DNA from 2 places in the Streptomyces sp. NPDC027663 genome. Region 1 is predicted to be linked to the other one. Evidence: predicted binding sites of a transcription regulator. Region 1 holds the regulator's gene; the other holds the start of a gene.
What was found. Region 1 encodes HrcA, which represses chaperone genes, less so after heat shock. Its sites were predicted from a motif close to TTNGCACTCNGNNNNNCNGAGTGCNAA; they were not measured.
Positions count from the first base shown of each region.

Region 2: groES (co-chaperone GroES) is a predicted target of HrcA. The motif match lies at 4,079-4,105, and genes of this name have one in related genera.

Region 1 is NZ_JBVHSK010000001.1:600,166-610,655, forward strand. Features, by position in the region: gene ACZ4SF_RS02630 (AMP-dependent synthetase/ligase) at 1-496, shown strand, start outside; gene ACZ4SF_RS02635 (SpoIIE family protein phosphatase) at 720-2,546, shown strand; gene hemW (radical SAM family heme chaperone HemW) at 2,573-3,805, shown strand; gene ACZ4SF_RS02645 (DUF3097 domain-containing protein) at 4,009-4,881, opposite strand; gene ACZ4SF_RS02650 (MBL fold metallo-hydrolase) at 4,950-5,672, opposite strand; gene hrcA (heat-inducible transcriptional repressor HrcA) at 5,842-6,858, shown strand; gene dnaJ (molecular chaperone DnaJ) at 6,859-7,995, shown strand; gene ACZ4SF_RS02665 (nitronate monooxygenase) at 8,085-9,206, shown strand; gene ACZ4SF_RS02670 (16S rRNA (uracil(1498)-N(3))-methyltransferase) at 9,203-9,949, shown strand; gene ACZ4SF_RS02675 (VOC family protein) at 9,967-10,359, shown strand.
Region 2 is NZ_JBVHSK010000002.1:707,049-717,538, forward strand. Features, by position in the region: gene ACZ4SF_RS08010 (MOSC domain-containing protein) at 1-177, shown strand, start outside; gene ACZ4SF_RS08015 (SDR family NAD(P)-dependent oxidoreductase) at 254-1,027, shown strand; gene ACZ4SF_RS08020 (ester cyclase) at 1,108-1,815, shown strand; gene groL (chaperonin GroEL) at 1,873-3,501, opposite strand; gene groES (co-chaperone GroES) at 3,622-3,930, opposite strand; gene ACZ4SF_RS08035 (polysaccharide deacetylase family protein) at 4,160-4,972, opposite strand; gene ACZ4SF_RS08040 (polysaccharide deacetylase family protein) at 4,969-5,874, opposite strand; gene ACZ4SF_RS08045 (THUMP-like domain-containing protein) at 5,965-7,212, shown strand; gene ACZ4SF_RS08050 (RNA polymerase sigma factor) at 7,163-8,479, opposite strand; gene ACZ4SF_RS08055 (YciI family protein) at 8,537-8,893, opposite strand; gene ACZ4SF_RS08060 (FG-GAP-like repeat-containing protein) at 9,025-10,398, opposite strand.

The sequences.
Region 1 (10,490 bases):
CTGGTTCCACACCGGCGACATCGGCGAGCTGTCACCCGACGGCTACCTGCGCATCACCGACCGCAAGAAGGACCTCATCAAGACCTCCGGCGGCAAGTACGTCGCACCGGCCGAGGTCGAGGGACAGTTCAAGGCGGTGTGCCCGTACGTCTCCAACATCCTCGTGCACGGCGCCGACCGGAACTACTGCACCGCCCTCATCGCCCTGGACGAGCTCGCGATCCAGGACTGGGCGAAGGAGAACGGCCTGGAGGGCCGGCCGTACGCGGAGATCGTCGCCGCCCCGCAGACGGTGGAGATGGTCGACGGCTACGTGCGGCAGCTGAACGCCGGGCTCCAGCGCTGGCAGACCATCAAGAAGTTCCGGCTGCTGCCCCGGGACCTCGACGTGGAGCACGGCGAGATCACGCCGAGCCTGAAGCTGAAGCGACCCGTGGTGGAGCGGGAGTACCGGCACCTCATCGACGAGATGTACGCCGGAGCCAAGGAGGCCTAGCGCCTTTTCGAGCGGGCCGCGCCGACACCAGTGGGGCGGCCGGGGACCGCCGGCGGCTGTGAGCCGTCTGTGGCCCGCCGCGCCCGGTCGGCGGAGCCGCATATCGACAGAGCCCCGCGCCCCTTGGGGAGATTGCGCCCGGCCCCGCTCGAAACGTTCCGACTTCTGTTCACTTCGGTGACTCCTCGCTTCTGGTCGCCTCCTGTCTGTCACCCTGAGCCGCATGGAATGGGCGGCCATACCGACGCAGCGGGAGGGTGAGCCCCGGGGCCGGCAGACCCGGGGGCGGGCCACGCTGCCCGGCAGTCCCCTCGCGCCGGGCTCGGCGCGCGGGCTGCTGCGGGCTGCGCTGGCCGAGGCGCCCGGGGTGTCGGCCCGGCTCGCCGACGACGCCATGGCCGTGGTCAGCGAACTGGTCACCAACGCCGTCGTGCACGCCGGTACGGACGTGGAGGTCGACTGGCGCCTGGAGGAGACCGGCGCGTTCGTCGTGGAGGTGTGCGACCGGCATCCCTCGCGTGCCCCGCGGGACGCGACGAGCGGCGAGGGGACGTACGACACCGCCGAGTACGGGCGCGGCCTGCGCCTGGTCGCCACGCTCGCCGAGGCCTGGGGCGTCACCTACCGCACGGGTGCCAAGACCGTGTGGGCCAGGCTGCCCCCGGGCGGCAGCGAGACCCTGGACGCACCGGCCGCCGACCCCGCCCTGGAGGTCGCCGAGAACCTCGCCCCGCAGCCGCACCGCGCCGAGGGCGACCGGGACTGGCTCGGCCGGGGCGCGCTGTCCTTCCTCGCCGAGGCCTCCGACCTGCTCGCCGGACAGCTGGACGAGAACCTGGTCGCCGCGCTCACCGGCCAGCTCATCGTGCCCCGGCTCGCCGACTGGTGCGCGGTGTGGCTGGAGGACGAGGCGTCCGTGCGCGGCGGCGCCGGCGGCGGGCCGGCGCGCGTGTGGCACGCCAGCGAGGCCCGCATCGAGGATCTGCGGTGCGCCCTGGAGAAGGAACCGCCCTGTCCGCCGGACGGGCTGCGTTCCGGCCCCGAGCCGTACACCTGGCCCGGCCATGCGCTCGGCCCGCAGGGCGCCCACGGGACGGCGCTGTCGTACCGCCTGATCGCCGGCGGCCGGCCGCTCGGCACGCTGGTCATCGGCCGGTGCGGGCCGGCCGGCTTCCCCGACGAGGTCACCGGGCTGGTCGAGGACCTCGGCCGGCGGGTCGCCCTGGCCATCGGCGCGGCCCGCCAGTACGCCCGCCAGGCCACCATCAGCGCCGTCCTGCAGCGCGGTCTGCTGCCCGGAGCGGTCGCCGAGATCCCCGGGATGTGCAGCGCGCTCGTCTACGAACCCTGCGACAAGGGCGGCCCCAGCGGCGACTTCTACGACCTGTTCCCGGCCGGCGACGGCCGCTGGTGCTTCGCCGTCGGCGACGTCCAGGGCAAGGGCCCGGAGGCGGCCGTGGTGATCGGCCTCGCCCGGCCCTGGCTGCGCCTCCTCGCCCGCGAGGGCTACGGCGTCGCGGACGTCCTGGACCGCCTCAACCAGCTCCTCCTGGACGACGCCACCGAGGCGGCCGACGCCGCCGCGCGGGCCCTGGTGGCCGCCGGCGGCCGGGCGCTGGCCTCCGCGGACGGCACCCAGACCCGCTTCCTGTCCCTCCTGTACGGCGAGCTGACGCCCCACGACGGCGGGGTGCGCTGCACGCTGGCCTCCGCCGGCCACCCGCTGCCGCTGCTCCTCAGCCCCGACGGCACCGTGCGCACGGCCGCGCGCCCGCAGACCCTGCTCGGCGTGGTCGAGGACGAGACCTACACCAGCGAGACCGTCGACCTGCTCCCCGGCGACAGCCTGCTGTGCGTCACCGACGGGGTCACGGAGCGGCGCTCCGGATCCCGCCAGTTCGACGACGGGGACGGGCTGGCCCGCGCCCTGTCCGGCTGCGCCGGGCTCGGCGCCGAGCTGATCGCTGAAAGGATCCGCCGCCTGGTCCACGAGTTCGGCGGCGGGCTGCCCGACGACGACCTGGCCCTGCTGGTGCTCCAGGCGGAGTGACCTCCGCGGTACGGGACAATGGGGGCATGCCTTCCGCACTCCCCGACGGCGAGCCCGTCCCCGCCGACGGTGCGCTGCCCGCGCACGCGCTCGCCGGGGCCGCAGGCCGCCCGCTCGGCTTCTACCTGCACGTCCCGTACTGCGCGACCCGCTGCGGCTACTGCGACTTCAACACGTACACCGCGACCGAGCTGCGCGGCACGGGCGGGGTGCTCGCCTCCCGGGACAACTACGCGGACACGCTGGCGGACGAGATCCGGCTGGCACGGAAGGTGCTGGGCGACGACCCGCGCGAGGTCCGCACGGTCTTCGTCGGCGGCGGTACGCCGACGCTGCTGGCCGCCGAGGACCTGGTGCGGATGCTGGGCGTGATCCGCGACGAGTTCGGGCTCGCGCGGGACGCCGAGGTCACCACAGAGGCGAACCCGGAGTCCGTCGGCCCGGCGTATCTCGCCACTCTCCGCGAGGGCGGCTTCAACCGGATCTCCTTCGGCATGCAGAGCGCGAAGCAGCACGTGCTGAAGGTCCTCGACCGCACCCACACCCCCGGCCGCCCCGAAGCGTGCGTCGCGGAGGCGAAGGCGGCGGGGTTCGAGCACGTCAACCTGGATCTGATCTACGGCACGCCCGGGGAGTCGGACGACGACTGGCGGGCCTCCCTCCAGGCCGCCCTGAGCGCCGGCCCCGACCACGTCAGCGCCTATGCGCTCATCGTGGAGGAGGGCACCCAGCTCGCCCGCCGGATCCGCCGGGGCGAGATCCCGATGACCGACGACGACGTGCACGCCGACCGGTACCTGATCGCCGAGGAACTGCTGACCGAGGCGGGCTTCGACTGGTACGAGGTCTCCAACTGGGCCACCTCCGCGGCGGGCCGCTGCCTGCACAACGAGCTGTACTGGCGGGGCGCCGACTGGTGGGGCGCCGGACCGGGCGCGCACTCGCACGTCGGCGGGGTGCGCTGGTGGAACGTCAAGCACCCGGGCGCCTACGCGGCCGCCCTCGCCTCCGGCCGCTCCCCGGGCGCCGGCCGCGAGCTGCTGTCGGACGAGGACCGGCGAGTGGAGCGGATCCTGCTGGAGCTGCGGCTGCGGGAGGGGGTGCCGCTGGCCCTGCTGAAGGAGGAGGGCCTCGCGGCTTCCCGGCGGGCGCTGGCGGACGGGCTGCTCCAGCAGGGCCCGTACGAGGAGGGACGGGCCGTGCTGACACTGCGCGGGCGGCTGCTGGCGGACGCGGTGGTACGGGACCTGGTGGACTGAACCGGCCACCGGGGGCAACGGCCTCGTGGCCCGGCGTGCCGGCCACCGGGGTCAGCGCCTGCTGGCCCGACGTGCCGGCGATCGAGGGCAGCGCCTGGTGGACTGAACCGGCCACAAGGGCAGCGCCTGGGTGCTGAACCGCCACGAGGGCAGCGCCTGCTGGCATGACGTGCCGGCCGCGGGGGCGGCGGACGCCACGTGGGTCAGGCCGCGCCGCCGCCCGTGACGAAATCGATCAGTTCCTCCACCCGCCCGAGCAGCTCGGGCTCCAGGTCCTTGTAGGACCCCACCCGCTGCAGGATCGCCTGCCAGACCGCCCCGGTGTTCTCCGCCGGCCACCCCAGGGCCCGGCAGACGCCCGTCTTCCAGTCCTGGCCCTTCGGGACGGCCGGCCAGCCCGGGATGCCGAGCGAGGCCGGCTTCACCGCCTGCCAGACGTCGATGTACGGATGGCCGACCACCAGCGCGTGCTCGCTCGTCACCGACTGTGCGATGCGCCACTCCTTCGTGCCCGGAACCAGATGGTCCACGAGCACGCCCAGACGGGCGTCCGGCCCGGGGGCGAACTCGGTCACGATCGCCGGCAGGTCGTCCACGCCCTCCAGGTACTCCACGACCACGCCCTCGATGCGCAGGTCGTCGCCCCACACCTTCTCGACCAGCTCGGCGTCGTGCCGGCCCTCGACGTAGATACGGCCGGCGCGGGCCACGCGCGCGCGTGCGCCGGGGACGGCGACCGAACCGGAGGCCGTGCGGGCGGGCCGCGCCGGGCCGCCGGACGAGGGCCGGACCAGCGTCACGACCCGTCCCTCCAGCAGGAAGCCGCGCGGTTCCAGCGGGAACACCCGGTGCTTGCCGAAGCGGTCCTCCAGGGTGACCGTGCCCGCCTCGCAGCGGATCACCGCCCCGCAGAACCCGGTGCCGGGCTCCTCCACGACCAGGCCCGGCTCGGCCGGTACCTCCGGCACGGACTGCGGCTTCTTCCAGGGCGGGGTCAGGTCGGCGGAGTACACACGAGGGCGCGGGCCCGAAGGGCCCTCGTGGGAAGGGCGGCGGCGGGAGGCGGGTGGGCGCATTCGGATGACGATAGGAGAAGCCGCACGCCACCGCTCACGACACGCCGTGCAGGAGCCGCCCCGGCGGCTCAGCTCACACCGAACCGCGCTGCCAGGGCGTCCCGTTGGCGACGGACGAACCCCGCGTCCACCACCGCACCGTGACCGGGTACGTAGAGCGCGTCCTCGCCGCCGAGCGCCAGCAGCCGGTCGAGCGCGTCCGGCCAGCGGGACGGGACCGCGTCCGGGCCCGCCTGGGGCTCGCCGGACTCCTCCACCAGGTCGCCGCAGAAGACCACCTCCGGATCCCCCGGCACGAGGACCGCCAAGTCGTACGCGGTGTGACCGGGGCCCACGTTGGCCAGCAGCGCCTGCCGGCCGTCGCCGAGGTCGAGGGTCCACTCGCCGGAGACCAGGTGGCCGGGCGGGACCAGCGTCTCCACCGCCTCCTCCACGGCCGCGGGCGGCAGGCCGTTCCTGAGCGCGTCCAGACGCAGCTCCGCCCGCTCGTACGCCAGCACCGCGTCCAGGCCCACGGCCGCGTACACCTGCGCGCCGGCGAAGGCGGGCGCACCGAAGACGTGGTCGAAGTGGGGGTGGGTCAGCGCGAGATGGGTCACACGGCCGCCGGCCAGTTCCTGGGCCTGCGCCCGCAGCCGCGCCCCCTCGGCCAGGCTCGACCCGGCGTCCACCACCAGCGCCGTACCCGCGCCGACGACCAGCCCTGCGGTGCAGTCCCAGCCGGGCAGCCGGCACCGCCCCACCCCGGCCGCCAGCCGTTCCCAGCCCAGCTCTTCCCAAGTCACGGTCATACCGGCGACGCTAGCGGTACGACCCGGTACGGGGGCCGGACCTTGCCCAGGGTGTACCCGACAGCCGTACACTGGGCCGGGGAACGCTGGCACTCCCAAGGGAAGAGTGCCAGGTGGGCGACCCGAAAGGGACCGAGGGGACGGACGGACGTGCTGGAGGTGCGCGCGAATGCTGAGTGAACGCAGGCTTCAGGTACTGCGCGCCATCGTCCAGGACTACGTGGGCACCGAGGAGCCGGTCGGTTCCAAGGCGCTCACCGAGCGGCACAACCTCGGCGTCTCCCCGGCCACCGTCCGCAACGACATGGCGGCCCTGGAGGACGAGGGGTTCATCGCCCAGCCGCACACCAGTGCCGGGCGCATCCCCACCGACAAGGGCTACCGGCTGTTCGTCGACAAGCTCGCGGGCGTGAAGCCGATGACCGCGCCCGAGCGGCGGGCGATCCAGAACTTCCTGGAGGGCGCCGTCGACCTCGACGACGTCGTCGCGCGGACCGTGCGGCTGCTCGCGCAGCTCACCCGGCAGGTCGCCGTCGTGCAGTACCCGTCCCTGACCCGGTCCACCGTCCGGCATGTGGAGCTTCTCTCACTCGCCCCCGCGCGCGTGATGCTCGTGCTGATCACGGACACCGGCCGGGTCGAGCAGCGGATGGTCGACTGCCCGGCGCCGTTCGGCGAGTCCTCGCTGGCGGATCTGCGGGCGCGGCTCAACAGCCGGGTCGCGGGCCGCCGGTTCACGGACGTGCCGAAGCTGGTCGAGGACCTGCCGGAGGCCTTCGAGCCCGAGGACCGCGGTACGGTCTCCACCGTGCTCTCCACTCTCCTGGAGACACTCGTCGAGGAGAACGAGGAGCGGCTGATGATCGGCGGCACCGCCAATCTCACCCGCTTCGGGCATGACTTTCCCCTCACGATCCGGCCCGTCCTGGAGGCACTGGAGGAGCAGGTCGTGCTCCTCAAGCTCCTGGGCGAGGCGAAGGATCCGGGCGTGACCGTGCGCATCGGCCACGAGAACGCCCACGAAGGACTCAACTCCACCTCCGTGGTGTCGGTGGGCTACGGTTCGGGCGGCGAGGCGGTTGCCAAGCTCGGCGTGGTCGGACCGACCCGCATGGACTACCCGGGAACGATGGGAGCGGTACGCGCAGTGGCACGGTACGTCGGACAGATCCTGGCGGAGTCGTAAGTGGCCACGGACTATTACGCCGTTCTCGGCGTGCGCCGCGACGCGTCGCAGGATGAGATCAAGAAGGCGTTCCGTCGGCTCGCGCGCGAGCTGCACCCGGACGTCAACCCGGACCCGAAGACCCAGGAGCGGTTCAAGGAGATCAACGCCGCTTACGAGGTGCTGTCGGACCCGCAGAAGAAGCAGGTCTACGACCTCGGCGGCGACCCGCTCTCCCAGTCCGGCGGCGCCGGCGCGGGCGGCTTCGGTGCCGGTGGCTTCGGCAACTTCTCCGACATCATGGACGCGTTCTTCGGTACGGCGTCGCAGCGCGGGCCGCGCTCGCGCACCCGGCGCGGCCAGGACGCGATGATCCGGATCGAGGTGGAGCTGGACGAGGCGGCCTTCGGCACGACCAAGGACATTCAGGTCGACACCGCGGTCGTCTGCAACACCTGCAACGGCGAGGGCGCTGCCCCGGGCACGTCCGCCCAGACATGTGACATGTGCCGCGGCCGCGGTGAGGTGTCCCAGGTCACCCGGTCCTTCCTGGGCCAGGTCATGACCTCCCGGCCCTGCCCCCAGTGCCAGGGCTTCGGCACGGTGGTCCCGACCCCGTGCCCGGAGTGCGCCGGCGACGGCCGCGTCCGCTCGCGGCGCACGCTCACCGTGAAGATCCCGGCCGGTGTCGACAACGGCACACGGATCCAGCTCGCCGGCGAGGGCGAGGTCGGCCCGGGCGGCGGTCCGGCCGGTGACCTGTACGTCGAGATCCACGAGCTGCCGCACCCGACGTTCCAGCGGCGCGGTGACGACCTGCACTGCACGGTGACGATCCCGATGACGGCGGCGGCCCTCGGCACCAAGGTGCCGCTGGAGACCCTGGACGGCCTGGAGGAGGTCGACATCCGGCCCGGCACCCAGTCCGGCCAGTCGATCCCGCTGCACGGCCGGGGCGTCACGCATCTGCGCGGCGGCGGCCGGGGCGACCTGATCGTGCACGTCGAGGTCACCACCCCGACCAAGCTCGACCCCGAGCAGGAACGCCTCCTGCGCGAGCTGGCCAAGCTGCGCGGCGAGGAGCGCCCGCAGGGGCAGTTCCAGCCGGGGCAGCAGGGGTTGTTCTCGCGGCTGAAGGACGCGTTCAACGGACGCTGAGGTCACCCTGTCCGGTCGGCCGAGAAGTGGCATGTGCCATGGGGAAGACCCGATTCGGACTTGTTCGGAGGACGTGACACCATGCGGTCATGTCCTCCGCGCTGACCGATCTCTTTCCCCACCCGATCGTGCAGGCCCCCATGGCGGGCGGCGTCTCCGTGCCGCAGCTCGCCGCCGCCGTCTCCGAGGCCGGCGCTCTCGGGTTCCTCGCCGCCGGATACAAGACCGCCGACGGCATGTACCAGGAGATCAAGCAGCTGCGGGGGCTCACGAGCCGTCCCTTCGGCGTGAACGTGTTCATACCGCAGTCCGACCATCCCGGTGCGGGCGCCGACTCCACCGGAGCGGTTGCAGCCGCGCCCCCGGATGCCGGTGCCGTGGAGGTCTACGCCCACCAGCTGGCCGGGGAAGCCGCCTGGTACGAGACCGAGCTGGGCGACCCGGACAGCGGACGGGACGACGGTTACGAGGCCAAGCTCGCCGTCCTCCTCGACAACCCGGTGCCGGTGGTCTCGTTCCACTTCGGTGTGCCGGGCCGCGAGGTGTTCGAGAGATTCCGCCGGGCCGGCACGTTCACCCTGGTCACCGCGACCACCGCCGAGGAGGCCCGCGCGGTCGAGCGGGCCGGGGCGGACGCGGTGATCGCCCAGGGCGTGGAGGCCGGCGGGCACCAGGGCACCCACCGGGACCTGCCGGAGAACGACGGCTCGGGCATCGGACTGCTGTCGCTGGTCGCGCAGATCCGCGAGGCGGTGCGCATCCCGGTCGTGGCCGCCGGCGGCATCATGCGCGGCAGCCAGATCGCCGCCGTCCTCGCCGCCGGTGCGAGCGCGGCCCAGCTGGGCACCGCGTTCCTCGCCACCCACGAGTCCGGCGCCCACGCCCTGCACAAGCAGGCGCTGACCAACCCCCTGTTCGCGCGCACCGAGCTGACCCGCGCCTTCTCCGGCCGCCCGGCGCGCGGCCTGGCCAACCGCTTCCTGCGCGAGCACGGGCCGTACGCCCCCGCCGCCTATCCCGACATCCACCACCTGACCGCACCGCTGCGCAAGGCCGCCGCCAAGGCCGGGGACGCACAGGGCATGGCGCTGTGGGCGGGCCAGGGGCACCGGCTGGCCCGGGAACTGCCGGCCGGGCAGCTGGTGGAGACGCTGGCGGCCGAACTCGCCGCCGCCCGGACAGCGTTGTCGGCCGGGGGTGACGTCCGATGACGGCCCCCGTCTTCGTCGTCGGGCACTTCGACCCGGACGGCCACCGGTACGTCCTGGACGGCCCCGAGGGACGCCACGCGGTCTCCGTGAAGCGGCTGCAGCCCGGCGAGGAGGTCGTACTCACCGATGGCGCCGGGCGCTACGCGGTGTGCGAGGTGATCGGCAGCGAGGGCAAGGACCGGCTGATCGTCCACATGTCGGGTGTGTCCGAGGAGCCGGAGCCCCGCCCCCGGATCACGGTCGTCCAGGCGCTTCCCAAGGGCGACCGGGGAGAGGTCGCCGTCGAGACCATGACCGAGGTCGGTGTCGACGCGATCGTGCCCTGGCAGGCCGCCCGCTGCATCACCCAGTGGAAGGGCGACCGCGGCCTGAAGGCCCTCGGCAAGTGGCGGTCCACCGCCCGGGAGGCCGGCAAGCAGTCGCGCCGGGTCCGCTTCCCCGAGGTCGCGGACGCGGCGACGACCAGACAGGTTGCCGCACTTCTGGCCGAAGCCGACTTCGCCGCCGTACTGCACTCGGACTTCGAGCACGGCAGTGAAGCGCTCGCCACCGCGGAACTGCCCGCCGAGGGTGAGATCATGCTGGTCGTCGGCCCCGAGGGCGGGGTCTCCCGGGACGAGCTGGCGCTCTTCGTGGAGGCGGGCGCCAAGCCGTACGTCCTCGGCCCCACCGTGTTGCGCACATCCACCGCCGGCACCGCCGCCGCGGCCCTGCTCCTGGGCCGCACCGGCCGCTGGTCCTGACCCGTCGGAAGGACATCGTGGAACTCGCTCAAGTCCGGCTCCTCGTCACCGACTTCCCGGCCTGCTACCGCTTCTACGCCGATGTCCTCGGCCTCAAGCCGCAGTCCGGGGCGGCCGTGGGCCCGTACGAGAAGTTCAGCCCGCACACCGGCTCCGCCGGGATCGCGCTGCAGGACCGGGCGATGATGGCACAGGTCCTGAACGAGCTGGAGGAGACCGCCACCGGGCACCGTTCCCTGGTCGTCCTGCGCGTCGACGACCTCGGCTCCTACTGCGCGGAGATCACCTCCCGGGGCGCGGCACTGCTGCACGGCCCGGCCCTGATGACCGACCGCATGCGGGTGGCCCACCTCAAGGACCCCGAGGGCAACCTGGTCGAACTCCAGGAGTGGCTGCTGATGGGCGGCTGACAACGCGCTCCACCGGGGGCGGCGAGACGGTGCCGCTCGGTGTGGCCGGTCGGTGTCGTCGGTCGTCCGCGGTGCCGTCCGTGCTCCGCCGTGGGCAGCGAGGTGTCGTCGGTCGTCCGTGGTGCCGTCGT
Region 2 (10,490 bases), on a different contig from region 1:
GCGGGCGACCCGGTCGAGATCGTGCACCGGCCGGACCACGGCGTGACGGCGGCCATGGAGTTCCGCGCGACCACCACCGAACGGGAACTGCTGCCCCGGCTGCTCGTGGCGGGCGACGCGCTGCACGCCCGGACGCTGGCGGCGGCACACAAGTACGCCGCCGAACACGGGGGCTGAGTGCTTGTCAGACTGATGGCCGGTCAGGTCGCCACGGGCAGCGGAGGCCGGCGGTCCGGGTCACTACCCTTGGGCCATGACAACGGCTCTGATTACGGGATCGACCGCGGGAATCGGCGCCGCGTTCGCGCGGCGGCTGGCGGCTGACGGGCACGACCTCGTGCTGGTGGCACGGGACACCAAGAGGCTGCGCGAGCAGGCCACGGAACTCCACGACCGGCACGGCATCGAGGTGGAGGTGCTGACCGCCGACCTCTCCGGGGACAAGGGCATCGAGGCGGTGGCAGACCGGCTCGGCGACCGCAGGAATCCGGTCGACCTGCTCGTCAACAACGCCGGCTTCGGCAACAAGGGCCGCTATCTGGACGTAGCGATGGCGGACGAACTGAAGATGCTCAAGGTGCACTGCGAGGCGGTGCTCCGGCTGACCTCGGCGGCGGCCGAGGCGATGCGCGAGCGCGGCCGGGGCGGCGTGGTGAACGTCGCCTCGGTGGCCGCCTTCGTCCCGCGCGGCACGTACGGCGCGTCCAAGGCGTGGGTCGTGCAGTTCACCCAGGGTGCGGCCAGGGACCTGGCGGGCAGCGGGGTGCGGCTGATGGCGCTGTGCCCGGGCTTCGTGCGCACCGAGTTCCACCAGCGGGCCGGGATGGGCACGGACAACATCCCCGGCTGGATGTGGCTCGACGCCGACAAGCTGGTCGCGGCGGCCCTGGCCGACCTCGCGCGCGGCAAGTCGCTGTCCATCCCGGATCCCCGCTACAAGGCGCTGATGGGCCTGGTGAAGGTGACGCCGCGCGGGCTGCTGGGCGGGATCAGCACCCGGACGGGCCGCAAGTACGGGCCTCGGTAGCGCGGCGGGTGCCGCTGCCGTCCCGGTGGGAAAATGGGCGGGACGGTAACCGGGCCAAGGGGGGCGCCGGAGGCGGTGTCATGACCTTCGTACAGCTCATCGAGTGCAGGACCAGCCGGCTGGACGAGATGAACCGGCTCATCGACGACTGGGTGCGGCAGACCAAGGGGAAGCGGACGGCGACGCACGCGGTGGTCGGCAAGGACCGCTCGGACGCTTCGCACATCGTCGAGCTGGTGGAGTTCCCGTCCTACGAGGAGGCGGTGCGGAACTCGAATCTCCCGGAGACCGACCGGATCTTCCGGGACATGGTCGCGCTGTGCGACGAGATGCCGACGTTCACCGATCTGGACGTCGTACGGGACGAGCGGCTGGCCGAAGAAACCGTGCGCAGGTTCTTCGCCGCGCTCGCGACCCCGGGCGAACTGCCGCCGCTGAACGATCTGCTCGACGAGGACATCCACAGCCGTGATCCGGTGAACCCGCAGGACACCATCGGGCTGGACAACGCGCGCGCCGAGTTCCGGATGTGGCGCCGCGCCTTCGACTTCACGTTCACGATCGAGGACGTGCTCTGCCAGGGCGAGCGGGCCTGCGCGCGGTGGAGCTGGAACGCCACGCACAAAGGCGACTTCCTGGGGATCGGGTCCACGGGCAGGCGGGTCACGATGACCGGGATGACGCTGTTCCGTTTCGCCGGCAGCGGCAAGATCGCCGAGCTGTGGTGGCAGCACGACCAGCTGGGTCTTATGCAGCAGCTGGGCGCCCTGGACGAGCTGGAGCAGTAGACAGGGCGAAGGCCCGGCCCCCGAAGGGTGCCGGGCCTTCACTCGAAGGCGGTCGCCTCAGTGGGCGTGGCCGTGGCCGTGGCCGTGGCCCGCGGCCTCCGGCTCCTCTTCCTTCTTCTCGACGACCAGGGTCTCGGTCGTGAGCAGCAGGGAGGCGATGGAGGCGGCGTTCTCCAGGGCGGAGCGGGTGACCTTGACCGGGTCGATGACGCCGGCCTTGATCAGGTCGCCGTACTCGCCGGTGGCGGCGTTGTAGCCCTGCCCCTTGTCCAGGTCCTTGACCTTGGACACGATGACGTAGCCCTCCTGGCCGGCGTTCTCGCCGATCCAGCGCAGCGGCTCGACCGCGGCGTTGCGGACCACGGAGACACCGGTGGCCTCGTCGCCGGCCTTGTCGAGGTTGCCCTCGAGGATCTTGGAGGCGTGGACCAGGGCGGAGCCACCACCGGAGACGATGCCCTCCTCGACCGCGGCGCGGGTCGCGGAGATGGCGTCCTCCAGACGGTGCTTCTTCTCCTTCAGCTCCACCTCGGTGGCGGCGCCGACCTTGATCACGCACACGCCGCCGGCCAGCTTCGCGAGGCGCTCCTGGAGCTTCTCGCGGTCCCAGTCGGAGTCGGTGTTCTCGATCTCGGCCTTGATCTGCGCGATGCGGCCGTGGACGTCCTCGGACTTGCCGGCGCCGTCGACGATCGTGGTGTCGTCCTTGGTGACGGTGATGCGGCGGGCGGAGCCGAGCACGTCGATGCCGACCTGGTCGAGCTTGAGGCCGACCTCCTCGGAGATGACGGTGGCGCCGGTGAGGACGGCCATGTCCTGCAGCATCGCCTTGCGGCGGTCGCCGAAGCCCGGGGCCTTCACCGCGACGGCGTTGAAGGTGCCGCGGATCTTGTTGACGACCAGGGTCGACAGGGCCTCGCCGTCGACGTCCTCGGCGATGATCAGCAGCGGCTTGGAGGCGCCGGCCTGGATGACCTTCTCCAGCAGCGGCAGCAGGTCCGTGATGGCGGAGATCTTGCCCTGGTTGATGAGGATGTACGGGTCCTCGAGGACGGCCTCCATGCGCTCCTGGTCCGTCACGAAGTACGGCGACAGGTAGCCCTTGTCGAAGGCCATGCCCTCGGTGAAGTCCAGCTCCAGACCGAAGGTGTTGGACTCCTCGACGGTGATGACACCGTCCTTGCCGACCTTGTCCATCGCCTCGGCGATCAGCTCGCCGACCTGCTGGTCCTGGGCGGACAGCGCGGCGACGGCGGCGATGTCGGACTTCTCGTCGATCGGGCGGGCCGAGGCCAGCAGCTCGTCGGAGACGGCCTTGACCGCGGCGTCGATGCCCTTCTTCAGGGCGGCCGGGGAGGCGCCGGCGGCGACGTTCTTCAGACCCTCGCGGACGAGCGCCTGAGCCAGGACCGTGGCGGTGGTGGTGCCGTCACCAGCGATGTCGTTGGTCTTGGTCGCCACCTCCTTCACCAGCTGGGCGCCGAGGTTCTCGTACGGGTCCTCGATCTCGACCTCGCGGGCGATCGTGACACCGTCGTTGGTGATGGTGGGGGCGCCGAACTTCTTGTCGATGACGACGTTGCGGCCCCGGGGGCCGATCGTCACCTTCACCGTGTCGGCCAGCTTGTTGACGCCGCGCTCGAGGGCGCGACGGGCGTCCTCGTCGAACTTCAGGATCTTCGCCATGACAGCGGGAGCCCTCTCGAAATCTGTGGGTGAAAAAGAACTGCGCCCCGGGCGCCCGGCTTCTCAGGTGATCGCGGGGGCCAGGGGCGCAGCTGGAAGCAACTGGGTTGCTGGAGGTGACTACTTCTCGATGATCGCGAGGACGTCGCGAGCCGAGAGGACGAGGAACTCCTCGCCGTTGTACTTCACCTCGGTGCCGCCGTACTTGCTGTACAGCACGACGTCGCCGACCTTGACGTCGAGCGGCAGACGCTCGCCGTTCTCGAAGCGGCCCGGGCCCACGGCGAGGACGGCGCCCTCCTGGGGCTTCTCCTTCGCGGTGTCCGGGATGACCAGGCCAGAAGCGGTGGTCTGCTCGGCGTCGAGCGGCTGGACCACAATGCGGTCCTCGAGCGGCTTGATGGCAACCTTGGAGCTGGTGGTCGTCACGATCCGACCTCCCCCTTCGGAGATCTCACGGGGTTAACTGTCTGAGGTGGCGACCAGGTCGATCCGTCGTCGCGGGTGCCGGACCTGCCCGTCGCGTTTGTCTGGCACTCTCCAGGGGGGAGTGCCAGTGCCGAGACTATGACCGCGATTAGCACTCGGTCAAGCGGAGTGCCAATGCCGTGCGGCGCGTCGCCCGTACCGGCCCGGTTCGGGCCCTGAAAGAGGCGCCCTACAGGTAGTCCTCGAGCCGTCCCACCGTCAGGCCCTGCTCCTGCGTGGTTCTCAGCACCCGTACCGTGCGCTCCCGCAGCGGCAGGCCCGGCGACTCGTCGGGGCCCACCAGGACGATGTCGCCGGGGCGGAGGTGGTGGGGGCCGTGGCGGTAGGTGAGGCCGTCGGGGGTGAGGGCCGCGCGCCAGAGGACGACCGCCGTGATGCCGCAGTCGGCCGCCGCGCGCAGGGTGGTGCGGTCGTACGAGCCGTACGGCGGGCGGAAGAGGCGGGGGCGGGCGCCGAGGCGGCCCCGGAGGCGGTCCTGCTGGCCGCAGATCCCGGCGCGCTGCCCGGTGTACGGCAGTCCGGCCGGCGCCCGGTGGCCGACGGTGTGGTTCTGGATGCCGGCGCCGAGGGCGCGCAGGCGGGCGAAGTGGCCGTGGCCGGGGCCGGCGACGCTGTCGGCGAGGAACAGGGTGACGGGCAGGCGGAGTTCGCGGACCATGTCGACGAAGCGGGGGTCGCGTTCGGCGCCGTCGTCGTAGGTGAGGAAGACGACCCGGTCGCGGGTGGGGACGCGGTCGACCACCGGGGGCAGGCCGTGGGCTCCCGGATGCACGGCGAGCGGCCGGGCGGGGTGCAGCGGGGAGCGGGCGAGCGGTTCGGTCAGGCCCCAGTGGCGGTAGCTGCGGTCGCGGGCAGGGTGCTGTGGGCGTACCCCTTCGGCGGCCTTCTTGCCGAGGCGTTCGATGGGGTCGACGGACTGGGCGCAGCCCGTGAGGAGCAGGGCCGAGGCGAGTACCACGGCCGTGCCCCGCACGCGCCTCACAGGTAGTCCTCCAGGCGGGCCACGGCGTAGCCCTCGCGCGTGACCTTGTCCAGGAAGCGCCGCATGTCGTCCACCATCGTGCCGTCCCAGTCGTCCCGGCCGCGGAAGTGGGTGAGGACGATGTCCCCGGGGTGCAGTTTGCGGTCCCAGTCGCGGTACTCCCAGTGGTCGACGAAGACCTCCTCGTCCCAGATCGGCGCGTATGTGATCCCGCAGGCCTTGGCGGCGCGCAGGGTGTCGCCGTTGTAGTTGCCGTACGGCGGCCGGAAGACGGTGGGCGCCTTGCCGAACTGCTCCTTCATGACGGCCTGCATGCCGCAGATCTCGTCCTTCTGCTCCTCGTAGGACAGGCCGGGCAGGTAGGGATGGGTCATGGTGTGGTTGTTCAGGGTGACGCCCTGCGCCTGCATCCTGCGGAAGTAGTCGTAGTCGTCCTTGACCAGGTAGTTGCTGAGGAAGGCCGAGTACGGGATCTTCAGCTCGTTCATCATGCGCAGGAACGCCGGGTCCTTCTCGGCGCCGTCGTCGATGGTGAGGAAGACGACCTTCTTCCTGGTGGGGACGGTGGTGAAGACCGGCGGGAGGTCTTCCTCCTCCTGGCCGTCGACCTCGAAGCCGTCCCGGGGGGTGATCACCGGCTTCTTCGCCGGCGGGGCCGGAGGTGTGAGCGGGACGCCGTCCAGGCCCCAGCGCCGGGCGGCGGCGACCAGCCGGGCGTGTTCGGCGGCCCGGCGGGCCTGCGGGTCCAGGGGGCGGTCGGGGCCGCCCTGGCCGGCGGCCGGGCCGGTGCCGCCGGAGCAGCCGGAGAGCAGGGTGGAAGCGGCCAGCGCGAGGGCTGCGGAGCCCGCGACCGCCTTCGCGATCCGCGCCCGCTTTTTGTCATTTTGTACTACTGCTCGCATGGTGCCGGATCCTCCCAGGCCCCGGCCCGCATCCCGGGCCGACACCGCCGCCGGAGGCGCACCATCCACCGACTGGCCCACAATGGCCCGGTGAACGACCTCGCCCTGCTCCTCACCCCCGAAGGCCGTGCCCTCCTCGACGAGGTGCGCGGCACGGCCCCGGCCGACGAACTCGCCGTCGCCACCCGGCTGCGCCGCGACCACCCGGCCGAGCTGGTGTCGGCCGCACTCGGCCAGGCCCGGCTGCGGCAGCGGGCGGCGGCGAAGTTCGGGGACGAGGACGCGGGACGGATGTTCTTCACGCCGAACGGGGTCGAGCAGTCCACGCGGGCCGGCGTGGCCGCGTACCGGGCACGGCGGTTCCGCGAGCTGGGCGTTGCCTCCGTCGCCGACCTGTGCTGCGGGATCGGCGGGGACGCGATCGCGCTCGCGCGGGCCGGGATCCGGGTGCTGGCCGTGGACCGGGACCCGCTGACGGCGGCGACGGCGCGGGCGAACGCCGAGGCTCTGGGGCTGGCCGGTCTGATCGAGGTGCGGGAGGCGGACGTCATGGACGTCGACGTCACCGGCTATGACGCCGTGTTCGTGGACCCGGCGCGCCGGGGCGGACGGTCAGGGGGGTCCGCGCGAAGCGCGTCGGTGAGGGGTGGCGGTCGGACGACGAGCGGGCGCATCTTCGATCCGGAGGCCTACTCGCCGCCGCTGTCCTGGGCGGTCGCAACGGCTCTCGGGGCACCCCACGCCGCCCTGAAGATCGCCCCGGGCATCCCGCACGAGACGGTCCCGGCCGAGGCCGAGGCCGAGTGGATCTCCGACGGCGGTGATGTGAAGGAGGCGGTGCTGTGGTTCGGGACCGGGACGCCGGGTGCCGTGCGGGCCACGCTGCTGCCCGGCCCGCGCACGCTGCCCGGCCGCGGGCTGCCCGACCCCGCGGTGCGACCGGTGGGACGGTACTTGTACGAGCCGGACGGAGCCGTGATCCGCGCGCACCTGGTCGCGGAGGTGGCCGAGGAGGTCGGCGGCGGGCTCCTGGACCCGACCATCGCGTACGTCACCGCCGACGAGCTGCGGCCCACGCCGTACGCCACGGCCTACGAGATCACCGACCGGCTTCCCTTCAACGTCAAGAAGCTCAGGGCCCTGCTGCGGGAGCGCGAGGTCGGCATCCTGACCGTGAAGAAGCGCGGGTCGGCGGTCGAGCCGGAGGAGCTGCGCCGGAAGGTCAAGCCGCAGGGCCCGAACGCGGCCACCGTGTTCCTCACCCGGGTGGCCGGGGCCCCGACGATGCTCATCGGGGGCCCGGTGCAGGCTCCGGCCGGAGCGTCTGCGCTCTGCTGAGCAGCAGTTCCCGCTCCTTGTCGTTGCGCGCCAGTGCGGCCGCCCGGAGGAACTCCGCGCGGGCCTCGGCGGTCCGCCCGAGCCGGGCCAGCAGATCGCCGCGGACGCTGGGCAGCAGGTGGTAGTCGCGCAGGGCCGGAGCACCGGCCACGGCGTCCACCAGCTTCAGGCCCTCCTCCGGGCCGTCGGCCATCGAGACGGCGACCGCACGGTTCAGCTCGACCACCGGCGACGGCGCACGGAGCGCCAGCAGGCCGTACAGCGTGGCGATGGCGCGCCAGTCCGTCTCCTCGTACGTGTACGCGCGCGCGTGGCAGCCGGCGATGGCCGCCTGGAGGACGTACGGGCCCGGCGGACCGGACGGGGATCCCCCACGACCGGGCGAGGCCGAGGGCTTGGCGGAGGCGGCCCCGGCGCGGTCGAGCGCGCGGACTCCGCGCGCGATGAGCATGCGGTTCCAGCGGCGCCGGTCCTGGTCCTGCAGCAGCACCGGTGAGCCGTCGGGGCCGGTGCGGGCGGCGATGCGGGAGGCCTGGAACTCCAGCAGCGCGGTCAGGCCGTGCACCTCGGGCTCCTGCGGCATCAGCGCGGACAGCACGCGGGCCAGCCGCAGGGCGTCCTCGCACAGGCCGGGGCGCAGCCAGTCGTCGCCCGCGGTCGCCGCGTACCCCTCGTTGAAGATCAGGTAGATGACGTCCAGGACGGAGCCGAGGCGGGCTTGGCGGTCGGGCCCGTGCGGCACCTCGAAGGCGATGTTCTTCGTCGCCAGGGTGCGTTTGGCGCGGACGATGCGCTGGGCGATCGTCGGCTCCGGCACCAGGTGGGCGCGGGCGATCTCGGCCGTGGTCAGACCGCCGAGCAGGCGCAGGGTGAGTGCGGTGCGGGCCTCGGCGGACAGCACCGGATGGCAGGTGGTGAAGACGAGCCTGAGCAGGTCGTCGTCGATGTCGTCCGGGTCGGCGGGCTCCTCCGGCGGGGCCGTCGTCTCCAGGTCGCGGCCGATCTCGGCGAGTTTGCGGGCGTAGGTCTCGCGGCGCCGGATCAGGTCGACGGCCCGGTGCCGGGCGGTGGCCATGAGCCAGGCGCCGGGGTTGTCGGGCACGCCGTCGCGGGGCCACCGCTCCAGGGCGGCGACCAGGGCGTCCTGCGCCAGTTCCTCGGCGATGCCGACGTCCCGGACGATCCGGGTGACGCCGGCGATCACGCGGGGCGACTCCAGGCGGAAAACGGTCTCGATCGCGTGTGCTGCCGTGGGCTGCGGTGGCATGGGCTGCGGTTCCACAGCCCACATGCAACACCCCGCGCGTGGCTACGCCAAGGCGACTCAGCCCTCCACGATCTCCCGCAGCTCACAGGCGACGTGCCACTCCGGGCCGTGGATCTTCAAGAAGCGCTGGGTCCACTCCAGCGCCTCGGCCCTGTCCTTGCACTGCATGAGTGCGTAGCCGCCGATGACCTCCTTGGACTCGGTGAACGGCCCGTCGGTGACGGAGGTCTTCTCGCCGTCCCAGTTCACCCGGGCGGCCTCGGCGGACGGGGTCAGCCCGGCGGTGTCGAGCAGGACGCCGGCCTTGGTCATCTCCTCGATCAGCTCACCCATCCGTTGCATCAGCTCCGCGCTGGGACCCTCGGCGGGGGCGGCGGACTCGTCGATGCGCACGAGCGACAGATAGCGGGGCATGGTGACTCCTTCGGAAGGGCGGCGGGACCGTTCCCCCGCCGCTCACCCCTACGTCGAACGGCGAGGGCACGGATCGACACGTCCGCGGAAAAATCTCCGGGACTTTTTTCCGGCCCTCGCCGGCGCCCCCGCTACCTCAGCTCGAAGCCGAACGACGCCTTCGCGTACGGCGCCTGCACCGCCTTCCCGCCGAAGGTCAGGGCCGCGTCCGTGGTCAGGCCCGACGGGCGTCCGCGCAGCACCCACACGGCGCCGTTGCCGCCGTCCTCGCCGGGAGCGTCGGCGACCAGGTCGGCGTGGCCGTTGCCGTTGATGTCGAGCAGCCGGACGACGTACCCGAAGGAGTCGTACTGCTCCGCGGTGCCGGGTACGCCCCTGGTGTTCTGGCCGAACGCCTGGGCGCCGGTGCCGGTCAGCCCGGAGCGGCTGCCGCGCAGCACGTCGACCACGCCCTCGCCGTTCTCGTCGGGCGCACCGACCGCCAGGTCGTCGATGCCGTCGCCGGTGATGTCCCCGACCGCGACCGACTGGCCGAACTTGTCGGTTCCCTCCCTGCTGCCGGGGACGCCGGGCGTGTCCTGCGTGACCTGCTTCCAGGTGTCCTGGCCGCCCAGCCCGGTGGCGCGGCCGTACATCACCCAGACCGAGTTGTCGTCCTGGTACCCGGTGACGAGATCGTCGTACCCGTCGCCGTTGAGGTCGCCGATCGCCGCCGCGCCGTCGCCGCCCGGGTGGTAGTCGTTGACGCGGGTCAGGCCGGCGGGGCCGCTCAGGTAGAGGACGCTGCAGTCGTTGCCGTCGCCGCAGTAGCCGGTCAGCACCAGGTCGGCGCGGCCGTCACGGTTGATGTCGCCGGTGTCGCCGTCGCGGATGTCGATGTACTGGAGATGGTCGGGGTCGAACGGGGTCCGCGCGGCCGGGGTGCCGGTGCGCTTCAGCGGGCCCTTCCACATGGTGGCGGTGGTGCCGGCCGGATCGTCGCCCCCGCCGAAGCCGGCGTCGAACAGGGCGAGGTCGAGCCGCCCGTCGCCGTCGAAGTCGGCTGTCTGGGTGTCGGTGGCCGGGACCGGCGTACCGCCGGCCAGCCCGCGCGGGCCGCCCCAGACCACGACCCCGCCGGCCCGCGCCGACGCGCTGCCGACGACGAGGTCCGCGTAACCGTCCCCGTCCAGGTCGCCCTTCGAGATCTGCAGCCCGAAGGCCTGCCCCCTGTCGGGGGAGCCGGGGATGCCGGTGGTGGCCCGGCTGAGGGTCGTGCGGTGGCCGGTGGACAGTCCGTGCGGGCCGCCGTACATCACGGTGACGTAGCCCGCCCTGGCCTGGCCGCCGACCGTGCCGTTCGGGGCCCCGACGGCCAGGTCGGCGTAGCCGTCGCCGTTGAAGTCGTCATGGACGGGTGCGCTCTTCGGCGGGGTGGCGGACGCGGCCGGGACGGCCAGGCCGAGAGCGGTCAGGCCCAGAGCCAGCGGGAGCGGCCAACGGACGTGCGAACGCGAGCGGAACAACGGAATACCCCCTGGTGTACAGCGAATCGGTCACCGCAGCAGACCGGCGGATCACCCGGAAGGTTGTACGGATCAGCGCAGGGGACGCCCGG